One region of the Burkholderia cepacia complex sp. TUM26381 genome, then DNA from elsewhere that is predicted to be linked to it. Evidence: riboswitches for the same ligand, from Rfam matches in the RefSeq annotation. Region 1 holds a riboswitch; each other region holds the start of a gene.
What was found. A riboswitch is a leader RNA that binds a small molecule or an ion and turns the genes downstream of it on or off. The one in region 1 is predicted to bind cobalamin.
Positions count from the first base shown of each region.

Region 2: linked by a shared signal. The riboswitch ahead of cobG (precorrin-3B synthase) and the one ahead of ACWMMN_RS23730 (TonB-dependent receptor domain-containing protein) in region 1 are both predicted to bind cobalamin.
Region 3: linked by a shared signal. The riboswitch ahead of ACWMMN_RS13045 (FecCD family ABC transporter permease) and the one ahead of ACWMMN_RS23730 (TonB-dependent receptor domain-containing protein) in region 1 are both predicted to bind cobalamin.
Region 4: linked by a shared signal. The riboswitch ahead of ACWMMN_RS18710 (CbtB domain-containing protein) and the one ahead of ACWMMN_RS23730 (TonB-dependent receptor domain-containing protein) in region 1 are both predicted to bind cobalamin.

Region 1 covers NZ_CM172007.1:1,553,207-1,558,647, forward strand. The annotation lists gene ACWMMN_RS23725 (TetR/AcrR family transcriptional regulator) at 1-148, opposite strand, end outside; gene ACWMMN_RS23730 (TonB-dependent receptor domain-containing protein) at 280-2,208, opposite strand; cobalamin riboswitch at 2,424-2,616, opposite strand; gene ACWMMN_RS23735 (AraC family transcriptional regulator) at 2,706-3,764, opposite strand; gene ACWMMN_RS23740 (hypothetical protein) at 3,931-4,275, shown strand; gene ACWMMN_RS23745 (Dabb family protein) at 4,265-4,897, shown strand; gene ACWMMN_RS23750 (NADP-dependent oxidoreductase) at 4,942-5,441, shown strand, end outside.
Region 2 covers NZ_CM172006.1:1,836,063-1,841,503, forward strand. The annotation lists gene cobJ (precorrin-3B C(17)-methyltransferase) at 1-1,665, opposite strand, end outside; gene ACWMMN_RS08595 (precorrin-2 C(20)-methyltransferase) at 1,662-2,396, opposite strand; gene ACWMMN_RS08600 (precorrin-8X methylmutase) at 2,393-3,019, opposite strand; gene cobG (precorrin-3B synthase) at 3,012-4,376, opposite strand; cobalamin riboswitch at 4,484-4,674, opposite strand; gene ACWMMN_RS08610 (hypothetical protein) at 4,821-5,117, shown strand; gene cbiE (precorrin-6y C5,15-methyltransferase (decarboxylating) subunit CbiE) at 5,240-5,441, shown strand, end outside.
Region 3 covers NZ_CM172006.1:2,775,606-2,781,046, reverse strand. The annotation lists gene ACWMMN_RS13065 (EVE domain-containing protein) at 1-371, opposite strand, end outside; RNA gene ssrS (6S RNA) at 443-624, opposite strand; gene ACWMMN_RS13055 (cell division protein ZapA) at 706-1,020, opposite strand; gene ACWMMN_RS13050 (hypothetical protein) at 1,017-1,367, opposite strand; cobalamin riboswitch at 1,522-1,773, shown strand; gene ACWMMN_RS13045 (FecCD family ABC transporter permease) at 1,816-2,931, shown strand; gene ACWMMN_RS13040 (ABC transporter ATP-binding protein) at 2,928-3,743, shown strand; gene cobT (nicotinate-nucleotide--dimethylbenzimidazole phosphoribosyltransferase) at 3,805-4,860, shown strand; gene ACWMMN_RS13030 (adenosylcobinamide-GDP ribazoletransferase) at 4,850-5,441, shown strand, end outside.
Region 4 covers NZ_CM172007.1:408,800-414,240, forward strand. The annotation lists gene ACWMMN_RS18695 (2OG-Fe(II) oxygenase) at 201-944, opposite strand; gene ACWMMN_RS18700 (inorganic phosphate transporter) at 1,389-2,981, opposite strand; gene ACWMMN_RS18705 (histidine phosphatase family protein) at 3,157-3,729, opposite strand; cobalamin riboswitch at 3,779-3,916, shown strand; gene ACWMMN_RS18710 (CbtB domain-containing protein) at 3,950-4,159, shown strand; gene ACWMMN_RS18715 (CbtA family protein) at 4,173-4,895, shown strand; gene ACWMMN_RS18720 (LysR family transcriptional regulator) at 4,918-5,441, opposite strand, start outside.

The DNA.
Region 1 (5,441 bases):
TCCGGCTCTTCAGGTCGTCGAAACTCGGGATATGGGAATACAGGCTGGCCAGCTTGACGTCGAAATGCCGCGCGAGCGCTGCGCCGGTGAGCTGTTCGAAGCCGGTTTCATCGGCGAGCTGCGCGCCGGCTTCGACGAGCTTGTCCATGGTAATGCCGGCACGTGCCATGACGGATGCTATGCAGGTTAGTCAAAAACCTAATTCTATTAGGTTTTGCTGCGATGTCAATTTCCCGTGCGTGCCGGCGCCCGCGACGCAGGCGCCGAGGCGACGCGCCGTCAGAACGTGTAGCTGACCTTGCCGAACGCAGTCCGCCCGAGCGTGTTGTAGCCGTACGCGGTCATGTATTGCCGGTCGAACAGGTTCGACAGCGTGGCCGACACCGTCAGGTGCGAATTGATCCGGTACGACGCGCGCAGGTTCACGGTCAGGTACGACGGCAGGTACGTCGTGTTGACCGGATCGTCGAAGGTCGTCCCGCCGTAGTTCAGCGACGCCCCCGTGCTGAGCGCGTGCAGGTGCAGTTCGTCCCACGTGTGGTCCACGTTCAGGCTGACCGTCTGGCGCGGCCGGCGGTTGAGCCAGCTGTCATGGGTCTCGTCCTGCGGATTCAGGAGGCCGATCGCGACGCTCACCGGCGTGTAGCGGCCGATCGTCCCCTTGTACGACAGGTCGATCCCGCGGATATGCGCGCGGCCGATGTTCATCGGCGAATACGTCGCCGGGTTGTACGCGATCAGGTTGCTGACGCGCGTGTCGTAGATCGCGGCGGTGAACGTGCCGTACGACGTGTTCGCGTCGAGCGCGGCCTCGACCGACGTGCTGCGTTCCGGGCTGAGGTTCGGATTGCCGTAGCCGGGGTAGTACAGGTCGTTGAAACTCGGCAGGCGGAACGCATTGCCGTACGACACGCGCGCCGTATAGACCGGCGTGATCGCCCACGACAGCGCGACATTGCCGGTGTTCACGCCTTGCCCGGCGATGATCTCGCGACGCCCCGCGAGGAACAGCGTCACGCTGCCGAGCGTGGCCGACTGATGCAGCGAGAACGCGGAGTCGTTGCGCGTCGGTATGCCGCCGGGCGCGTCGATCGGCAGGAACGCCTGTTCGCGCGTGAAGTCGTACCCGAGCTTGCTCTCGCCCGATAGCGGCAGGCCGAACAGGTGGAACCCGCGCTCCTGATGGGTCAGGGAGGTCGACGTGCTGATGCGCTGCGAATTGATCTGGTCGGTCGGGATGGCCGGATCGCTCGCGTAGAGGAATTGGCGATCGTTCGCATAACCGAACGACTGGTCGAACTGCGTATCGGGCGTGATGTCGAGATGGAACGCGAGACCGGTCGTCAGCTGGTGATCGAGCTGGCGGTTCGGATAGCCGCTGTTGTCGTAGGACAGGTCGGAGCGGTGATACAGCGCGAACGTCGAGACCGACCAGTTGTCGCGCGCGTAACCGAGGCGCGCATCGAGATCCTGCGCGTGATACGGATTGCGGCCGTCCTCGTGATACGGCAAGACCGGCCGCGTCGAATCGATGCCGGCCGTGTTGTACGTGTGCAGGCCGAGCGAGTAGGTGAGCCCGCCGAGCGCGGCGAGCGGCCCGGTCGACGGCACTGTGCCCGACGTGCGCAACTGCGTGTCGAACGTCTTGTTCGACCCGCCGCCGAACGACACGGTGGTCTGGTTCGGCTGGCTCGACGAGCGGCGCGTGAACAGCTGCACGACACCGCCCATCGCGTTGGCGCCGAACGACGCGGCGGCCGGGCCCGAGATCACTTCGACCCGTTCGAACGCTTCCGTCGGCAGGTCGGCCCACGGCGCGATGCCGGTGGTGGGCGAGCCGATGCGGATGCCGTCGATGAACACGGCGACCTGGCTCGCCGACGAGCCGCGGATGCTGACCGATGCGGACGAACCGGGGCCGCCGTTCTGCGAAACGGTCACGCCGGGCAGCGTCGCAAGCGCCTGAGTGATGCTCGGGTCGCTCGGCGACAGCCGGTCGAGGTCGGTTCGCGTGAGGACCTGGGTCGTCGCATAGCGCCCGTCGAACGATTCGGGCAGGCGACGCGTGTCGGTCACGCTGATCGTCGGCAGGTCGACGCTTTCCACCGGCTGGGGCGGCTGCTGGAGCGCGGTGTCGCCGGCGGCATGGGCGATCGGGGCGAGCAGCGCGGTGGCGGCGGACGTGGCGAGCAGATGGCGAATGTTCATGAGACAGCGGGAGAAGGCGTGTTGCGCGTACGGCGGTCGCGAGCGAAGGGCGGGCAGGTTGTGCATGCCGACGGCGTGTCGGTGCGACGCTTCCGGCTGGGAAGCGGATTCGGGAACGAAGGGCATCTGACGGATCCTGAGGTCGGGTCGTCCATGCAACGGGCGACCGCCAACGGCGGTGCTTGCGCATCGGGACACCCCGCCCGGTGCGGCTGCTGGACCTCGGGTCGATGGCAGGTCTCCTGGCTCGCGGGTCGTCATCCGTGCAGGCCTTCCCGGTTTCCCAGTGGCATGCAGTGGCACGGATTCGCCGCTCACAGTTGCGGGGGCAGCCGCAGTTTCGAGGCGTTGCCCCTCCTGCGTTCCCTTTTGATCCCGTCTCCGGGAACCATCAGCGCGCAAGGGTAATGGCGTGCGCTCGGGCGCGTCAATTGCCGCGCCGCGCGGGGATGCGAAAAAACGTCATTACCCGGCAACTGCTTTCCGAATCCTTTCGCTTATGCGCCGGTGTCGTGTTTTTCGTCTGAAGAATCGGGGTGATCGGGCGCCCAGCGCTCGCGCCGGAACCGGCTCGGCGCGACGCCGGTCCAGCGCACGAACGCGCGCCGGAATGCTTCTTCGCCGCCGAAGCCGAGATACGCGGCCACGCGCGTAATCGGCCAGTCCGTCTCGTGCAGGCATCGCCGTGCCGCATCGGCCAGGCATTGTTCGCGCAGCACGTGATAGCCGCTGTCTTCCGCCGCGAGCCGCCGCCGTAACGTCGCGTCGCTGACGCCGAGCCACGCGGCCAGTTCCGCGAGCGCCGGCAGCGCCTGTTCGCGCGCGAGCGCCGCATCGAGAAAACCGCGCACCTGCTGCGCCCATGACACGACGGCCGGCGCCGCATCGATCAGACGAAACGGAAAGTCGACGAGAAACGCGTCGAGCTCGCCCGGCTGCCGGATCACGCGGCAATCGAGCCGCGTCGCGTCGAACGCGAAGCCGTAGGTTTTCCGGCCGACGTCGACCGGCGCGTTGAACAGCCCGAGCAGCGGCACCGCGTCGTCGCGGCGCGGATGGCCGAGCCACACGCCAGTGGGCCGCAGCGGTTGCCCGATCAGCCAGCCGAACAGCTGCAGATAGCAGAACAGGCCGGTCAAGTCGACGAGGCATGCGGCCGGGCTGCGCGTACGACGCAGCGAGTCCATCCGGAACGTCGCGTGGCCGTCGCGCACCGCGAGCGACAGCACGCCGGCGCGCGGCGTCAGCATCTCGCAGAAGTCGCGCGCGCAGCGGATCGCGTCGGCGAGCGTCGCACAGCTCAGCAGGCAGCGGCACATCAGGTCGACTTCCTGCTTGCGCATCGGCGGATGGCCGTTGCCGCGCGCGACCTGCGCCTCGAGCCGCACGATCGCGTCGCGGTACAGCGCGACGAAGCCGCCCGGCGTCGTCGCCGCTTGCTGCGGTTGCGCCGTGCGGTCGGCCGGCGGCGCGCCGCTGCGCGTGAGTTCGCTCAGCAGGCGCGCGTCGAGACCCGGCAGCACGCGTCCGCTCGCCGGCAATACACGCTGTTTCATGAGTCTCCCGATCTGATCGCTGCGACAGGGGCCGGTGAGCGGGCCGGTAGGGGTTCTTGAGCTGCCCCCACGCAAGAATGCTATCCACGCCGGCCGGCTTCGGCCTCGCCGGAACGGCGTAGGCCGGCCAGCCATCCCGACCCGAACGACCACGGACGATACGCGAATGATCCAGATCGTAGACGAAATCACGCTCGCGCCCGAGCGCATTCCCGACGTGCTCGCGCTGCTGCGCGACCGCTATCTGCCGGGCCATGCGGCACGCGGATTGACGGCGGCCGGCCGCTGGGTGTCGCCGCCCGTCGCGGTGCCGGGGCAGCCGAGCACGCTGTGGCTGACGTGGCAGGTCGACGATGCGTATTCCTATTACCGGATGCGCGCGATGACCGATGGCGACGTGGTGGCGTTCTGGATGGCGGTCGACGGGCTGTGCGATGCGCGCCGCCGCCATGTGATGACGGACGCGGACACGCCGCTGCCCGCGCTGACGGAGGCCGACCATGCGGCATGACACCGCGCAGGTATTCGTTTTGACGGATCACGCTGCAAAAGCGATCGAGCACGCATTGCGCGAGGCCGCGCAGGCGTTGCCGGGCGCGAAACGCGTGACGCTCGCGCGCAATCTGGAAGGCTGCTGGGGCGCGGGCGACTACACGCTCGATGTGCTGCGCGAGGAACGATCCGCCGATTCCGCAGCCGATTTCGCCGCACTGGCGCAACTGCCCGGCATTGCGCGCCTCGACGGCGCGGCGTGCCGCGCGATCGGCGGCGGCCTGCGCGAACCCGCGTTACGCGACGGCGTGTGGCGCACGCTGATGTTGCGGGTACGCCCGCAGGCAAGCGAAGCACAGGTTGCCTCGCTCGAGCACGAACTGCTGCACATGCCCGCGTTCATGCCAGGCATCCGCAACTGGCGCCTGAACCGGATCGAAACCCCCGGCGCCTGGACGCACGTGTGGCAACAGGAATTCGCGCAGGTCGACGATCTGCTCGGCGAGTACCTGCTGCATCCGTATCACTGGGGCTGGGTCGACCGCCGGTTCGATGCCGAAAGCCCCGACTGGACGGTCGATGCGATCTCGCATGCGTTCTGTCCGCTCGCGTCGAGCCTGCTGGCCGACACGGCGGCGTGAAGCGCCGCGCACACCCAACCGACAACACCACTGGAGACACGAAGATGCGAGCGCTTCTGATCGACCGCGTCGGTCATTCCGACGCCTTCCGGCTGGCCGACGTGCCGGCGCCGAAACCGGGCCCCGGCGACGTGCTGATCCGCGTCGCGTACGCGGGCGTCAATCCCGCCGACTGGAAATGCCGCGAAGGCTTTCTCGGCGCGTTCATGCAGTACACGTTCCCGTTCGTGATCGGTTTCGATGCGGCGGGAATCGTCGAAGCGGTCGGCGACGGCGTCGCCGGGTTCGAACCCGGCATGCGCGTGTTCGCGCAGACCGACGTTGGCGCGGGGCGCTGGGGTGCGTATGCGGAATACGTCGCGGTGCGCCACGACTCGGTCGTGCGCTTGCCCGACGCGGTGAGTCTTGCGGAAGCGGCCGCGACGCCGACCCCCGCGCTGGCCGCGTGGGCCGGCCTGTTCGACGACGGCGGGCTGCGTGCCGGACAAACCGTGCTGGTGCATGGCGGCGCGGGTGCGGTCGGCACGTTCGCGGTCCAGCTGGC
Region 2 (5,441 bases), on a different replicon from region 1:
GATCGCAAAGCGCCGCGTCGTCGACGAGCCGACGATCACCATCGTCCGCATGTCGACCTGGTCGCTGCGCAGCGCGCCGAGCGTCGTTGTCGTCAGCGTCGCGCCTGGCCGGCCGATGTCGCGGCCGAGCACGACGACCGTTTCGGCCGCCCGGTGCGCACGCACGATGTCGAGCGCCCGGTCGAGCTGCCATGGCCGGGCGCGCGAGATCGGGTTGTAGAACGCCATCACGAGATCGGCTTGCGCTGCATGCTGCAGGCGCGTCTCGATCACGCCCCATGGCTTCAGGTTGTCCGACAGCGAAATCGCGCAGAAGTCGTGACCGAGCGGTGCGCCGGCCTGCGCGGCCGTCGCGAGCGACGCGGAGATGCCGGGCTCCACGCGCAGGTCGACCGCGGCCCACTGCGGGTCGCGCGCTTCGTCGAGCGCTTCGAGCACGGCCGCGGCCATCGCGAACACGCCGGGGTCGCCCGACGACACGACTGCGACGCGCCGGCCTTCGGCCGCGAGTTCGAACGCATGGCGCGCGCGCTGCATTTCCTCGCGATTGTCGGTGCCGTGCACGCGCTGGTCGTCGCGGAACGGGCCGGCCATGGTTACGTAGGTCGTGTAGCCGAGGATGTCGGTCGCTTCCGCGAGCGCGGCGCGCGCGGCCGGCGTGAGCCATGCAGCACCGCCCGGGCCGAGACCGAGCACCGTCAGGCGGCCGCGTGCGCGGCCGAGCGTGGCGGGATCGACCGGATGCGACGCGACCGCGCATGCGAGGCCGTTCGATGCCGGACGCAGCGCGTGTGCGACACGCAACGTGCGGCCAAGCAGCGTGGCCGCATCGGCAGGCGCGCTGCTGTCGGCAGCGTCGAAACGCAGCGGCACGTCGAGCGCTTGCGCCGCTTCTTCCAGCGCAGGTTCGCCGATCGCCGATACCGGGGCGACGATGGCCGCGAGTGCCAGCCGCGCGAGACCTTGCGCGGCGAGCAGGGCTTCGATGCGCGCGGCAAGGGCTTCCCCGGCGTTCACGGCATCGATGGCGACACCGATCACCACGCTGCGAGGATGGATCACGAGTTCGTCGCGCGCGCCGTGCCACGCAGCGGGCGTCACGCGAATGGCATGCCCGGCCGCGTCGTCGCGCGGCAGCGCGACTTCGTCGAGCCACGGGGCCGCGCCGTCGACACGCGTCGATGCACCCGCGAGCAGGTCGGATACGAAGCGCTTGCCTTGCGCGAGATCGGCGAGCGCATAGCCTTCGGGCGGATTGAGCACGCAGGCGCCGAAGCGCAATTCGCCGCTGGTCGTGATCGCCGGCGCGACGCCGACGCATGTGGCGATTTCGCGCGCGATCGCATTGACGCCCGTCAGCCCGCCGAGCAGCGGCACGACGGCCGAGCCGTCTTCCGCGACCGCGAGCACGGGCGGCTCGACGCCCTTGTCGGCGAGCGCGGGCGCGAGGCAGCGGATCACGATGCCGGCCGCGCACAGCGCGACGATCGGCAAGCCGCGCGCATAGAGTTCGCGCAGGTGCGCGCCGAGTTCGTCGAACGGCACGTCGGCGTCGACGCGCGACGCGAGGCCGTGCACGCTTGCGCCCGGGTAGCGCGCCTGGATGCGTCGCGCGGTGTCAAGCGCGCCCGCCCCGAGAATCACGATCGCGGGCGCAGTCGTCATCCTTGCCATTTTTCCCCCGGCACGACGAGCAGCGAGAAATACGGCGACGCCATCGGGTCGACCTGGTCGAGCGGCACGATGCGCTGGTTCGCCATCGTCGCGCGCTCGACGTACAGCGCGCGTTTCGCGAGCCCGAGCTCGTCGAGCACGCGCCGCACCTTGTCGAAATTGCGGCCGAGTTTCATCACGACGGCGGCGTCGGCGCGCGCAAGCCGTTCGCGCAGCTCGTGCTCGGGCAGCACGCCGGACAGCACCGACAGGCTCTGGTTGCGATAGACGAGCGGCTGGCCGAGCACGGCCGTGCCGCCGAGCATCGCGCACACGCCCGGGATGACCTCGGTGTCGTAGCGCGGCGCGAGGCGGTCGTGCAGGTACATGTACGAGCCGTAGAAGAACGGATCGCCTTCGCAGATCACCGCGACGTCGCGGCCTGCATCGAGGTGTGCGGCAACGATCTCGGCAGCCGTATCGTAGAAGTCGGCGATCACGGTCTCGTAGCAGAGCGGCGGCGGCAGCGCTTCGGTCGTCACCGGATAGACGAGCGGCAACTGCGTCTGCCCGTCGAGCAGGTGCGCTTCGACGATGCCGTACGCATTGCCTTTCTTGCCCTTCGCGACGAAATACGCGACCACGGGCGCCGCCTGCAGCACGCGCAGCGCCTTGATCGTCATCAGTTCAGGATCGCCAGGGCCGACGCCGACGCCGAACAGTTGTCCACGCGCGGTCGTCATTCGGCCTCCGTCGCGAGCGCGTTGACCGCGGCGGCGGCCATCGCACTGCCGCCGCGCCGGCCGAGCAGCGCGATGTACGGCACGCCGCGGCTGTCGGCGTCGAGCATCGCCTTCGATTCGGCCGCGCCGATGAAGCCGACCGGAAAGCCGAGGATCAGTGCAGGGCGCGGGGCGCCGGCGTCGATCATGTCGAGCAGGTGGAACAGCGCGGTCGGCGCATTGCCGATCACGACGACGCTGCCCGCGAGATGCGGGCGCCACAGTTCGAGCGCGGCGGCCGAACGCGTGTTGCCGAGGTGCCGTGCGAGGTCGGGCACCTCCGGCTCGCCGAGCGTGCAGATCACGCGGTTGCCGGCCGGCAGCCGCGCGCGCGTGATGCCTTCGGCGACCATCCGCGCGTCGCACAGGATCGGCGCGCCGGCCGCGAGCGCCGTGCGGCCCGCCGTACCGGCGCCGGCCGAAAAACGCAGGTCGTACACGACGTCGACCATCCCGCACGCATGGATCACGCGCACCGCGAGTTTCTCGAGGTCGGGCGGAACCTGCGACAGGTCGGCCTCGGCACGGATCGTCGCGAACGACTGCCGGTAGATTTCCTGCCCGTCGCGAATGTAGTCAAGCATCGGTGGTGTCCTGGCTGTGGCGCGCGCCCGCCAAACGGGCTGCGGCCTGGTCAATCGTCAGATGGCGCGCGAGCGGGGCGCCGAGGCCCTCGGCCGCGTCGCGCCGATAAAGGTCGTAATGCGCGGGCGCCACCGCGACGAGCGTATGCGTCGCGGGACGCGGCAGCGCGCAATGGCGTTCGCAACCGGTCAGGTGCACATCGACCGGATGGCCGATGTGCGCGGCGAGCGCGAGCGCGTCGCGTTTCGTATCGGCGCGCGCTTTCGCGCAGCCCGCGCTGCCGGTGCAGGCGACGAACGTCGCAAGCGGGTCGGATGACTGGCAAACGAGGCCGATCGTCGCGAGTGCGTCGCGCGTGGCCGGTGCGCGTTCGTTCGGCACGCCGTGCAGAAACAGGCCTTGCCACGGCGTCATCGACAGCGTGCCGTCGCCGTCGGCTTCGGCCAATGCGGCGAGCTGTTCCAGTTGCGCCGCGTCGAGCCGCCCGAGTACGCATTGCACGCCGACGCTGCAGCGCGCCGCATCGAGCGACGGGTGCGCGCCGAACCGCAGCGCCGGGTGAGCGGGCATGCGCCGCCAGCCGGCGAGCGCGGGATCGGCCGCGAGCGGGAAGGGCAGGTAGTGCTGTGCGCGCTCGAATAACGCACGTTCGCCGGCTGTCGCGAGCACGGCACGCATCCGCGTGACATCGGCCGGCGCGAGATCGAGGAACGCGAGCAGCAGTGCGCGGACCAGCGCGACAGCCTGGTCGGGCGACACGTCGACCGACGCAGGACGGTCGCCATCCGCGACCGGCGGGCAGCCGGACAGCCCGGCCGCGATGCGTACCGCACCGTCTGCGCGGCGCCATGCGGCCAGCCAGATGTCATGCGGATGATCGAGTGCCGCGACCGATTCGCCGCCGTCGAGCTGGATCGAGAACTTCGGCGACAGCTCGCCACGGCGCGGCTCATGCGCGAGCATGTCGAGCAGCGGAAGGGCGAGTGCGTGACTGTCGACGAGCGCGGCGGGATCGTGCCCGGCGAGCGGGCTGAGCAGGATGTTGCGGACGTCGTCGCTTGCAGCAAGTGCGGCTGTGTCGGCGGCCGGGTCCGCGGCCGCATCGACGCGCGGGCCAAGCCCCGCGTCGAGCAAGGTGCGCGTCAGCGCATCGGCAGCGCCGTCGCGAATGCCGCGTAGCTGGAGATTCGCGCGATTGGTCGCGTCGATCGCGCCGGAGCCGTATTGACGCGCGGCGGCGGCGATCGCACGCGCCTGGCGCGCGTCGAGCCGGCCGCCCGGCAGCTTGATCCGGCACAGCCCGCCGTCGGCGGCCGCGACCACGCGCACGAGCCCCGGGCAAGCCGACGGGCGCACGGCGGGCGACGCAGGAATCGAATCGGGGGCGGAACTCAACGGGATACCGGGACAGTGTCGCGCCGCGGCCAACGCATCGGTACACCCCGCCCGACGCCGACTGGCACGCACGCACTTTCAGGCCGGCAGGTCTCCTGGCTGACAGGTCGGCACCGGCTCCCGGCCTTCCCGGTGAAACCAGTGGCATGAGGGGGAGATCGGCTCGCTGTCTACAGTTGCGGGGGCAGCCACAGCGGCGCGCAACGCGCCCTGTGTTCCCTCTTCGGCCCCGAAGGGCACCGGCGAACGAACGGCCGTAGGATACCCGATTTCGGCACCGGCCCGACATCGGCGATTGGCGCCGGGACCGTGTCGCAGCATGGCTGTGGCGGACTGCGAGCGGTCGCGTGGATGGTACGATTGGCGGCTCGGCATTCGACCGGCGACGCGCCGGGATCCGCAATGATGAAACTCGGCAGGACGGAGCTGTTCGGCATGGGGATTGCGCTGGCCTTGCTGGCCATTCCCGCATGGATGCTGCTCGCATTCGTGCTGATTCCATTTGCGCCGTCCGCGGAGTGGCCCAAGAATGTCGGGCTCGCCGGCCTCGTCGTGCCGATCGTGGCAGGTGGAACCTGGCTGTTCCGGCGAGGCGGCGTACGGCCGCTCGTGTGGCTGCTGCTCGGCTGGCTGCTGGTCGCATCGATCGCCGGCATGTATCTGACCTTGCTGAACTATCTCGGCGGCATGCCGCGCGGCTGAAATCGCTGCCGCATCCGCGCCCGGGCAGGCGGTGGCGGCGGCCGTCAACGGAACAACGCGCAGCGGCACGGCGGCTGCGCATCGCAACACATGGCAGGAAATCGAACGATGGGGAAGGGTGCATGACGGCGTGGCTGACGGTAGTGGGCATCGGCGACGACGGTTACGCGGGGCTCGGGCGCAGCGCACGACGCGCGCTGCTCGACGCGATGCGCGTGGTCGGTGCGAAACGGCATCTCGACATGCTGCCGGCACGGCTGCGTGCCGAACGCGAAGCGTGGCCGTCGCCGTTCGATCTCGCGGGCGTGCTCGCGCGGCGCGGCT
Region 3 (5,441 bases), on a different replicon from region 1:
TCGGCGAGCTCGTCGTGTTCGCGCAGGGCGGCGAGCGGCACGAGCGGCGACTTGTTCACGTAGCGCACGTCGACGAGCAGCCAGCGCGGCGTTTCCTGCGTCGATTTCGGGTCGTAATAGGGGCTGTTCGGATCGAACTGGGTGGGATCGGGGTAGGGCGTCGACGACACTTCGGCGAGGCCCGCGATGCCCGGCTCGGGGCAACTCGAGTGATAGAACAGCACGCCGTCGCCGATCTTCATCGTGTCGCGCATGAAATTGCGCGCCTGATAGTTGCGCACGCCGGTCCACGGCAGCGAGCGCTGCGGGGCGTTGGCGAGATCGTCGATGCTTGCTTCGTCCGGTTCGGACTTCATCAGCCAGTATTGCATGGATCGTGATCGACGCAGAAAGAGGCTGCTACAAAAGAAAACGGCACCGGGACGTGCCCGATGCCGTTGGATAGGCCCCCGCCTTGGCCGCTAGGCCGGCATCCTGAACCTGGGGTTCAGAATTGGTCGCAGTTAGCAGCACTTCGGGTACATCAGACAGAGTGACGCGCGCGCCCGTGCTACAAATTTCCGCAACCGTGCACATGGCATTGGTTCAAGGAATATATGACCTTGGCGAACCAGGCAGGGAAGCTGACTGAACTGTGATTCGATGCGCCAATTTGACCACCGTTGATCGCAGAGATCAAGGGGAATCGACGCATCGATTAAAACGTTACTGCGTCTCGTGCTGTGCGAGCACCGCGCCGAGCTGTTCGTTCATCTGGTGCATTGTACGACGGATTTCCTCCGCCGGAAATGCTTCACCGTGCCGCACGCTCGTTTGCAGCCGCAGCAATTCCGATGCGAGCGACAGCGCCGCCATCACCGCAATGCGATCGGTGCCGCGTACCGAGCTGTTCGAGCGGATTTTCGACATTTCGGCGTCGACCCGCGCGACGGCCTCGAGCAGCGCCGCTTCGGTCTCGGCCGAACAGGCGAGCCGATAGGCCTGACCGAGAATCGAGACTTCGATCTGCTTGGTGCTCATGCATGTTCTCCGTGGCTGGCCGCGTCATCGCCATCCGGACGCGCCTGCGCATCCAGCAGGTCGAGCTGGTTGTCGGCTTGCTCCGCGCTTTTCGAGCGCGGCAGCTTTTCGAGAATCGCGTTCAGTTTCACCTGGGCGTCGTCGATCTTTGCCGACAGCGTGTCACGCTCGGCCGCGAGCGCATTGCGTTCGTCGCGCAGTTCCGCGAGTTCCGCGCGGACCGTGTCCGCTTCCGCGCGCAATTGCGCGACCTGCTCCTCGAGCGCGAGCCGTTCCGCGTGATAGCGCTTGTTCAGCGAAATCAGACGGCCAATATTTTGAGATAAGGTTTCGAGTTCGTTGAGCATTTGCTGCGTCCTCTAAAGACCCAGCATTTTAGCGCGGAATACCGTGCAATCCGACATCTGTAACGTTTCCAGTCGTAACACCCCTGCTTCTTGCCGTGAATCGGTGCTTCCCGTACGTGTCCGGACGCTTCCTTGACGCTCGCGTTACCCGCTCCTAAACTGGCGCCGCCTCGGTGCTCGCGCGTGGCACGCGCGGTTAAACGGGAAGCAGGGCGTGCGCTCCGGGAGCACACCAGCCTGCGCTGCCCCCGCAACGGTAAGCGGCCGCGTCCCTTGACGCAGGCCGGCTCGGGCGCGTTTTGCGTGCAGATGTCGCACGCGGGCGCGGGCCACTGCGCGTGAAACGCGCGGGAAGGCGAGCCGGACCGCCGCCAGCCCGGATACCGGCCGAGACGGGAAGCCCGCATGGGCTTCGTGACGCGTGGCCTGCGGGGAGGCGGGGCGCGCAATGCTTCACGGAATGTTCTTCGATGCTGACCCCAATCGTCCGCGCGGCGTCCCTGTCACGTCCGGCCGGCACCCTCAATCGGATGCGCCGCGCGTCATGCGCGCGGCCGTGCACGGCATGAGCGCCGCGCGCGCCGCCGCGATCTGGGCCGCGCTGGCCGCCGTGGTCGCGCTGCTGTTCGTCGCGTCGCTGTCGATCGGCAGCGTGCCGATGTCGCCGTGGCAGGCACTCGCGTCGCTCGTGCCGCATGGCGGCGATGCGCTGTTCGCCGATATCGTCCGCACGCTGCGCCTGCCGCGCGCGCTCGCCGGCTTCGCGTGCGGCGCGCTGCTCGCGCTCGCCGGCGCACTGCTGCAGGTGCTGCTGCGCAACCCGCTCGCGGAACCCTACGTGCTCGGCGTGTCCGGCGGCGCGGCCGGCTTCGCGCTCGTCGCGATGATCGCGGGCGGCGCGTGGTGGCTCGTCGACGCGTCCGCATTTGCCGGCTCGCTCGTCTCGGTCGCGCTCGTGCTCGGCCTCGCGCGCCGCGAGCTGTGGCGCGGCGATTCGCGCGACGCGTCGCCACGCTTGCTGCTCACCGGTGTCGTGATCGCGGCAGGGTGGGGCGCGCTCGTCACGCTGTTGCTGTCGCTCGCGCCCGATGCGCGGCTGCGCGGCATCATCTTCTGGCTCACGGGCGACCTCAACGGCGTGACGGCGCCGTGGTTCGCATGGAGTGCGCTGCTGCTGGCCGCCTGCGTCGCGCTGCCGGCCGCGCCGCAACTGAACGTGCTGCTGCGCGGCGACGCGACTGCGCAGGCGCTCGGCGTGCCCGTCGCGCGCCTGCGCGTGCGGATCTATCTCGTCGCGTCGCTGGCCGCCGCGGCCGCGGTGACGACGGCCGGCACGATCGGCTTCGTCGGACTCGTCGTGCCGCATGCGCTGCGGCTCGCGTTCGGCAACGACCAGCGAATGCTGCTGCCGGCCGCGATGCTCGCGGGCGGCGGCGGCGTGATGGCGGCCGACCTGCTCGCGCGCACCGCGATCGCGCCCGCGCAGTTGCCGGTCGGCGTGATGACCGCGTTGATCGGCGTACCGGTGTTCCTGTGGATGTTGTTGAGGAGACCGATGCGATGACGGATGCCGCACGATACGCCGATGGCGGCGACATGACTTGCGCGGCCGTCGACCTGACGCTGAAGGCCGGCGCGCGCACGCTGCTCGACCGCTTCACGCAGGCGTTCCGCCCAGGCGAGATCTGGTGTGTCGCGGGGCCGAACGGCGCAGGCAAGACGACGCTGCTCGCGACGCTCGCGGGGCTGCAGCCGCCGGCCGGCGGACACGTCGAGATCGACGGCCGGCCGCTTGCCGCGTGGCGCCCCGAACAACTTGCGCAACGCCGCGCGCTGATGCCGCAGCAATTGCACGATGCGTTCAGCGCGACCGTGTTCGACACGGTGCTGCTCAACCGCTTTCCGTATCTCGGCGGCTGGGGCTGGGAGCGCGACGGCGACCGAACGGCCGCGCGCGATGCGCTCGCGACGTTCGACCTGACCGCGCTCGCGTCGCGCGACGTCCTGTCGCTGTCGGGCGGCGAGCGGCAGCGGGTCGCGCTGGCCGCGACGCTGTGCCAGGATGCGCCGCTGATGCTGCTCGACGAGCCGCTCGCGCATCTCGACCTGCATCACCAGATCGACTGCCTGACCGCGCTGACCGCGTGGCTCGAAACGGGCCCGCGCACGGTGCTGTTCTCGTGTCACGACCTGAATCTCGCACGGCGTTTCGCGACGCATGCCTTGCTGCTCGACGGCCGCGGCCGCGCATGGGCCGGCCCCGTGCACGACGTGCTGACGCCCGCGCGTGCGAGCGACGCGTTCGGCTATCCGCTCGTGCTGATCCGCGAGAATGGTCGCGATGCGCTGCTGCCGGCGTGGCCTGCGCGACAATGAGCTTTCCCTTTCCGATTCTTTCGATGCGCGGCGCATGCCGCGCGCACGACACGGCTCCTCGATGACGACTCCGACCCACTTCCCGCCCGCGATCGCGCCCCTCGACGACACACTGCGCAAGCGCCTGCAGCATGTGATCGACCACAAGACCAAGCCGCCCGGCAGCCTCGGCCAACTCGAGGCGGTCGCGCTGCAGATCGGCCTGATCCAGCGCACCGAGCGGCCGGTCGTGCAGCGTCCGGTGACGATCGTGTTCGCGGGCGACCACGGGATCGCGGCCGAGGGCGTCAGTCCCTATCCGCAGGCGGTGACTGCGCAGATGGTCGCGAATTTCCTGGCCGGCGGCGCCGCGATCAACGCGTTCTCGGGCGTCGCGCAGAGCACGCTCGAGATCGTCGATGCGGGCGTCGCGTCACCGCTGCCGCTGTCGGACCGGCTGGTGTCGCTGCCGGTCGCGCGCGGCACGCGCAACTTCGCGGCGGAGCCGGCGATGACGCGCGACGAGGCGATGACGGCGCTGGCCGCCGGCGCGGCACGTGTGCGCCTGCACGCATCACTCGGCACGAACGTGATCGGTTTCGGCGAGATGGGGATCGCGAACACGTCGTCGGCCGCGTGCCTGATGAGCCGCCTGCTCGACGTGCCGATCGACGCATGCGTCGGGCGCGGCACGGGCCTCGACGACCAGGGCCTCGCGCACAAGCGCGCGGTGCTCGGCCGCGCGCTCGTCAAGCATTCGCACGCGGTCGCGCCGCTCGACGTGCTTGCGACGTTCGGCGGCTTCGAGATCGCGATGATGACGGGCGCGTACCTCGCGGCCGCGAGCGAGCAGATGACGATCCTCGTCGATGGTTTCATCGCGACGGCCGCGCTGCTCGTGGCCGAGCGCATCGCCCCCGGCGTGCGCGACTACTGCGTGTTCTCGCATACGTCGCACGAGGCCGGACACCGGCGCATGCTCGAGCATTTCGGCGCGAAGCCGCTGCTCGCGCTCGACCTGCGGCTCGGCGAAGGCACGGGCGCCGCGCTCGCGCTGCCGCTCGTGCGCGCGGCGGCCGCGTTCCTCAGCGAGATGGCGAGTTTCGAATCCGCGGGTGTCGACAATCGTGACGCCTGATCGCGCGCGCGGCGTGCGGGCCGAACTGCGCTACTTCTTCGTCGCGCTCGGTTATTTCACGCGCGTGCCCGTGCCGAGTTCGATCGGCTACGCGGCCGGCGATCTCGACCAGGCCGCACGCTATTTCCCGCTCGTCGGCGCATGCGTCGGCGCGTGGGGCGCGCTGGTCTATCTGGTCGCGCTGCGCGCGCTGCCGGCGTCGATCGCGGTCGGGCTGTCGATGGCCGCGACGCTGCTCGCGACCGGCGCCTTCCACGAAGACGGCGTGGCCGACAGCTGCGATGCGTTCGGCGGCGGCTATACGCGCGACGACGTGCTGCGCATCATGCACGATTCGCGGATCGGCACGTTCGGCGCGGTCGCGCTCGTGATCTCGCTCGGGCTGAAATGGCAAGCGCTCGCGTCGATGCTGCCGCTGCGCGCCGCATGGACGATGATCGCCGCGCATGCGGCGAGCCGCGCGGCGGCCGTGAGCCTGCTGATGACGCTCGACTACGTGCGGCCCGAGGGCAAGGCGAAACCGGTCGCGCAACGGATGGGCGCGCGAGCGGCCTGCGTTGCTGCGATCTTCGGATTGCCCT
Region 4 (5,441 bases), 1.1 Mb from region 1:
TCATTCACCTGAGCGTAGGCCCGTCATGGCCGCGGTGGTTCGACGGTCGGCGCAATCGGTCGCCGTCGCTGCGTGCGAGTGATCACGCTGAATAGCCAATTCCCGATTGCAGGCTTCCCGAGCAATGGCGCGCAGTGCTCCGCGCATGCACCCGGTGCATGGTGAGCGGTGCGGCAGCGTCGCGCCCGTCTCGACTGCCGTTACTGTGCGTCGTGGAAGATGATGCCGACCGTGTGGCGGTGGCCGCTTCGGATCCGGCTCACGCCGTGACGCAGGTTGACGCGATAGACGCCGCGCGTTCCCTGCACGGGCCTGCCATGTACGGCGAAGATCACCGCGTCGCCTTGCATCAGCGGCACCACTTCCGTACGCGACTGCATGCGTGGCCGCTGTTCCGTCAACACGAACTCCCCTCCGGTGAAATCGCGGCCCGGCGCCGACAGCAGGATCGCGACCTGGAGCGGAAACACGTGTTCGCCATAGAGATCCTGATGGAGGCAGTTGTAGTCGTCGGGGCCGTATTGCAGGATCAGCGGCGTTGGTCGCGTCTGTCCCGCCGCGTGGCAGCGATCGAGGAATGTCGTGTGGTCTTTCGGATAGCGGACGTCGATCCCGAGTGCCTGGTTCCAGCGATTCGCGATCGGCGCGAGATGCGGGTAGAGCGTCGCGCGCAATTCGGCGATGAGCGCAGGCAACGGGTACGCGAAGTACTTGTATTCGCCGCGGCCGAACCCGTGCCGTGCCATCACGACGCGTGAACGATAGAGCGCATCCCGTGGATAGAGCGATGCGAGCGCATCGCATTCGCGTGCCGGCATCAGGCCCGGCACGTGCGCGCATCCGTAGCGATCGAGTTCGGTATCGACGGTCGACCAGTCGATCGCGTCGACGCGTTGTGCGATGTCCGTCGATTCGACGGCAGGTTGCAGATCGGCAATGTTCACAGGTGCACCTCGATTCATCCGCAACGTGGCGCCGTGCGATTGCGCACGGTCGAATCCACGACGAAAGTTGATGAACCCAGTCTAGCGACGTCCGTGTGCGGATGCGTTCCAGATCTTGCGCTTCAATTCGGAGGGGGAAACGGGGAGACGCGGCACCGACATACCCAATGAGGTGACGTGCTCGAGCGAAGAGGCGAAGAGGCGAAGAGGCGAAGAGGCGAAGAGGCGAAGAGGCGAAGAGGCGAAGAGGCGAAGAGGCGAAGAGGCGAAGAGGCGAAGAGGCGAAGAGGCGAAGAGGCGAAGAGGCGAAGATTTGGTCAGCCGCAGCCGCAGCCGCAGCCACAGCCACAGCCACAGCCACAGCCGCAGCCGCAGCCGCAGCCACAGCCACAGCCACAGCCACAGCAGGCGACCGGCTCCACCGGCCACCCGCCGCAACCAAAATCAGGCCAGCGATCGGAACAGCCAGTAGAGTCCCGCCGCCAGCGCGATCGACGCCGGCAGCGTCAGCACCCACGCGAGGACGAGGCTGCGCACCGTGCTCCATTGCAACCCGGACCCGTTCGCCGCCATCGTGCCCGCGACGCCCGACGACAGCACGTGGGTCGTCGAGACGGGCAGCCCGTACATGTCGGCCGCGCCGATCGTCAGCATCGCGACGAGTTCGGCCGATGCGCCCTGTCCGTACGTCAGATGCTGCTTGCCGATTTTCTCGCCGACGGTCACGACGATCCGCTTCCAGCCGACCATCGTGCCGAGTCCCAGCGCGATCGCAACGGCGACCTTCACCCACGTAGGAATGAACTTGGTCGCGTGGTCGAGCTGCGTGCGATAGTTGTCGATCGCGAGCTTGTCGTCGGCCGCAAACGCCGGCTGACCCGACTTCTCGATCAGGCGAATTGCTTCGGATACCAGATACATCGTGTTGCGCACGTTATCGACGTCGCGCTGCGGCACGGCCGCCATCGAGCCCGATGCGCCGACTGCCGTCGCGAGCGACGTGGACAGTTGCGCCACGGCCGGCAGCACGGCGGGCGTCAGTTCGCGACGCTGCACGTAGTGTTCGACGTCGGCGCGCGGGTTCGCGGACGGCGCGACGCCGTTCGTGTACTTCCCGAACGTCGCGGCCGCCTGGTTCGCGACGGCAACGAACGTCTGCGATTCGGCCGGGGTGACGGCCTTGTTCAAGGCATACGCGGTCGGCACCGTGCCGATCAGGATCAGCATGATGAGCCCCATCCCTTTCTGCCCGTCGTTCGAACCGTGCGCGAACGACACGCCCGTGCAGGTCAGGATCAGCAGGCAGCGAATCCAGAACGGCGGCGGTTGATCCTTCGGCGGCTCCTTGTACAGCGCCGGAATCCGCACGAGCGCCTTCAGCACGAGGAGCAGCAACGACGCGCACAGGAAGCCGACGATCGGCGAGAACAGCAGCGACTTGCCCACGCCGAGCGCCTGGCCCCAGTCGACGCCGCTCGTGCCGGACGGCCCGTGCATCAGCTGGTTCATCAGCCCGACGCCGATGATCGACCCGATCAGCGTATGCGAGCTCGATGACGGCAATCCGAAATACCAGGTTGCGAGGTTCCACACGATCGCGGCGATCAGCAGCGCGAACACCATCGCGAAGCCCGAGCCGCTGCCGACCTGCAGGATCAGCTCGACCGGCAGCAACTGCAGGATGCCGAATGCGACTGCGCCGCTCGAGACCATCACGCCGAGGAAGTTCCACATGCCCGACCAGATCACCGCGACGTTCGGCGTCAGCGAGTGCGTATAGATCACGGTGGCGACCGCGTTCGCGGTGTCGTGGAAGCCATTGACGAATTCGAAGCCGAGTGCGATCAGCAGCGCGGCGCCGAGCAGCAGGTAAGGGAACAGCTTTCCTTCGCGGACCGGTGACAGATCGTCGATCAGGTGCGTGGCGATATAGACGGCGCCGAGCACGAGCACCAGCAGGAAGACGGCATAGCCGACCTGCCTGGTGCGTTCGACGGAGCCCGGCGTGTTCGGTGCGGACGAAGCAGGTTGATTCATGACGGCATCTCGTAAGGGAACCGCGTCCGATCCTAGCTGCGGCTAGCCGTCAGTTTGATGACAGTCGGGAGGACGAACGGTGTGTCTTGCAGATGCGTAAGGTGATTGAAGGCATGCATTCGTGACGCGACGTACCGGCACGCATCGTTGCCCACATCGTGAGCGCAATGCGGGCCTACGCGTTGCCGTCCGCAATCAACGTCCATCCATCCGGCGATGCAACGAGCGTCGTGCAGGACAGCGGCGCGACGCCGATACGGGTTGCCGCCCTGGAATCCATCCGCAGCGCATGGGCGGCGGCCGCGCGAACGATCGGCGCATGCGTGATCGCGACGATGTCGCGGTCGTGTCGCAGCGCATTCAACCATGTGCCGACGCGGCGCATGGCTGCTTCGAACGATTCGCCGCCGTGCGGCGCCGCGGACGGGTCGCCGATCCACGTACCCAGTTCGTCCGGCAAGTCGCGTGCAAGGTCGTGCAAGCGCTTGCCGCGCCAGTTTCGGTAATCGATGTCGCGCAGCGCGTCGTCAGTTTCGGAGCGCAGACCGAGTGCGTCGGCGGTCTGCCGTGCACAGCGTGCAGGGCTGCACAGCGCGAGTGAGCCGGCGATGCTTGCCCACCGGTCGCGCAATGCAGCGGCTTCGGCGAGCCCGTGTGCATCGAGCGGATCGTCGTCGGGAAACGTGCCGGTGCGCATCGCCCGGGTCGATGCATGCGCGATCAGGTACAGCGTGGCAGGCAGGGTCATGTCGGGCTTCGTAGGATCCGGGCCGGGGGCAATCGTTCGCGAGCGGTCCCTTCATTCCGCGAACGTTCGCGCGTACAATTCGCCCGATACGAAACGCGGAAGCCGGTGCAATCCCGGCGCGGTCGCGCCACTGTAACCGGTGATCGATGATCCCGGAAGCCAGACCTGCCTTCGTACCCATCCAACATTTGCCGGGGCGCGATTCCCCTGAGGTGCATCCATGAGCGAAGCAGTGCTGAAGCCGGCAGTCGTGCCGGCACCCATCCCCGTCCGTGAACTGTTGCCCTGGGCCATATTCGTCGGCCTGATCCTGTTGCTCGCGCTTTATTTCGTCGGCGCGGAACAGGGCGCAACGTCGCTCGTGCCGGGCATGTACGTTCACGAATTCGTCCACGACGGCCGCCATCTGCTCGGCTTTCCCTGCCACTGACGCGGAGGTCAAGATGGTCGGAAAGCTGCTCATGCGCGGGATGCTCGCAGGCATCGCCGCGGGCCTCCTCACGTTCGGTTTCGCGAAAATCGTCGGCGAACCGCAAGTCGATCAGGCAATCTCCTTCGAAGAAAAAGCCGACGCTGCCAAAGGCGAGGCACCGGAGCCCGAACTGGTCAGCCGTCACACGCAGGCCGGCCTCGGCCTGCTGACGGGTGTCGTGACCTACGGCGCGGCATTCGGCGGGCTGTTCTCGCTGGTCTTCGCGTTTGCCTATGGGCGAGGCAGCCGCCTCCCCGCGCGACCGCTGGCCGCGTGGCTCGCGCTGGCGGCGTTCATCGCGCTCGTGATCGTGCCGAACCTCAAGTACCCGGCCAATCCGCCGTCGGTCGGCGATCCCGACACGATCGGCTATCGCACGGGCCTGTTTTTCCTGATGATCGCGATCTCGGTCGCGACGATGGTGTTCTCGGTCAGCGTGCGCCGCCATTTGCTGGCAAAGCTCGGCCAGTGGAACGCGTCGATCGTCGCCGGGCTCGTGTTTGTCGCGATCATCGCGGCCGTGCAGATCGGGCTGCCGTCGGTCAGCGAGTTACCGGCCGATTTCCCGGCGGCCGTGCTGTGGAAGTTCCGCGTTGCGGCTATCGGCATGCAGGTGATCATGTGGACGACGATCGGGCTGCTGTTCGGCGCGTGGGTCGAGCGCAGCGAACGCATCGGCCTGCGCGCCGCCTGACGCGCAGCGCAACCGGGCGCGCCTAGCGCAGCATGCGCGGCGCGCTCCACGTCGATTCGCGCGCCAGCGCGACGAACGCGGCCAGATAGTCGATCGAGGCGTCCGCTTCGCGGATGCCGAGGAAGATCTGCTTCGCGATTCCCTTCTTGCCGAGCTTGACCGGCACGACCGGCATCCGGTCCGCGTACTCGTGGGCCAGCCATCTCGGCAGCGCGGCCACGCCGCGTTCGCTCGCCACCATTTGCAACATGATGTCGGTCGTCTCGATCGACTTGTGCCGCCGAGGCACGATGCCGGCCGGCGTCAGGAACTGGTTGTAGATGTCGAGCCGGTCGGTTTCGACCGGGTACGTGATCAGGATCTCGTCGGTCAGTTGCTCGGGCGTCACGTAGTCGGCGTTCGCGAACCGGTGCGAGTCGGCGACCACCAGCACCTGCTCGTAGTCGAACACGGAATCGAAGCGCAGGCCCGGCTTGTTCAGCGGATCGGGCGTCACGAGCACGTCGATGTCATAGCCGAACAGCGCGCCGATACCGCCGAACTGGA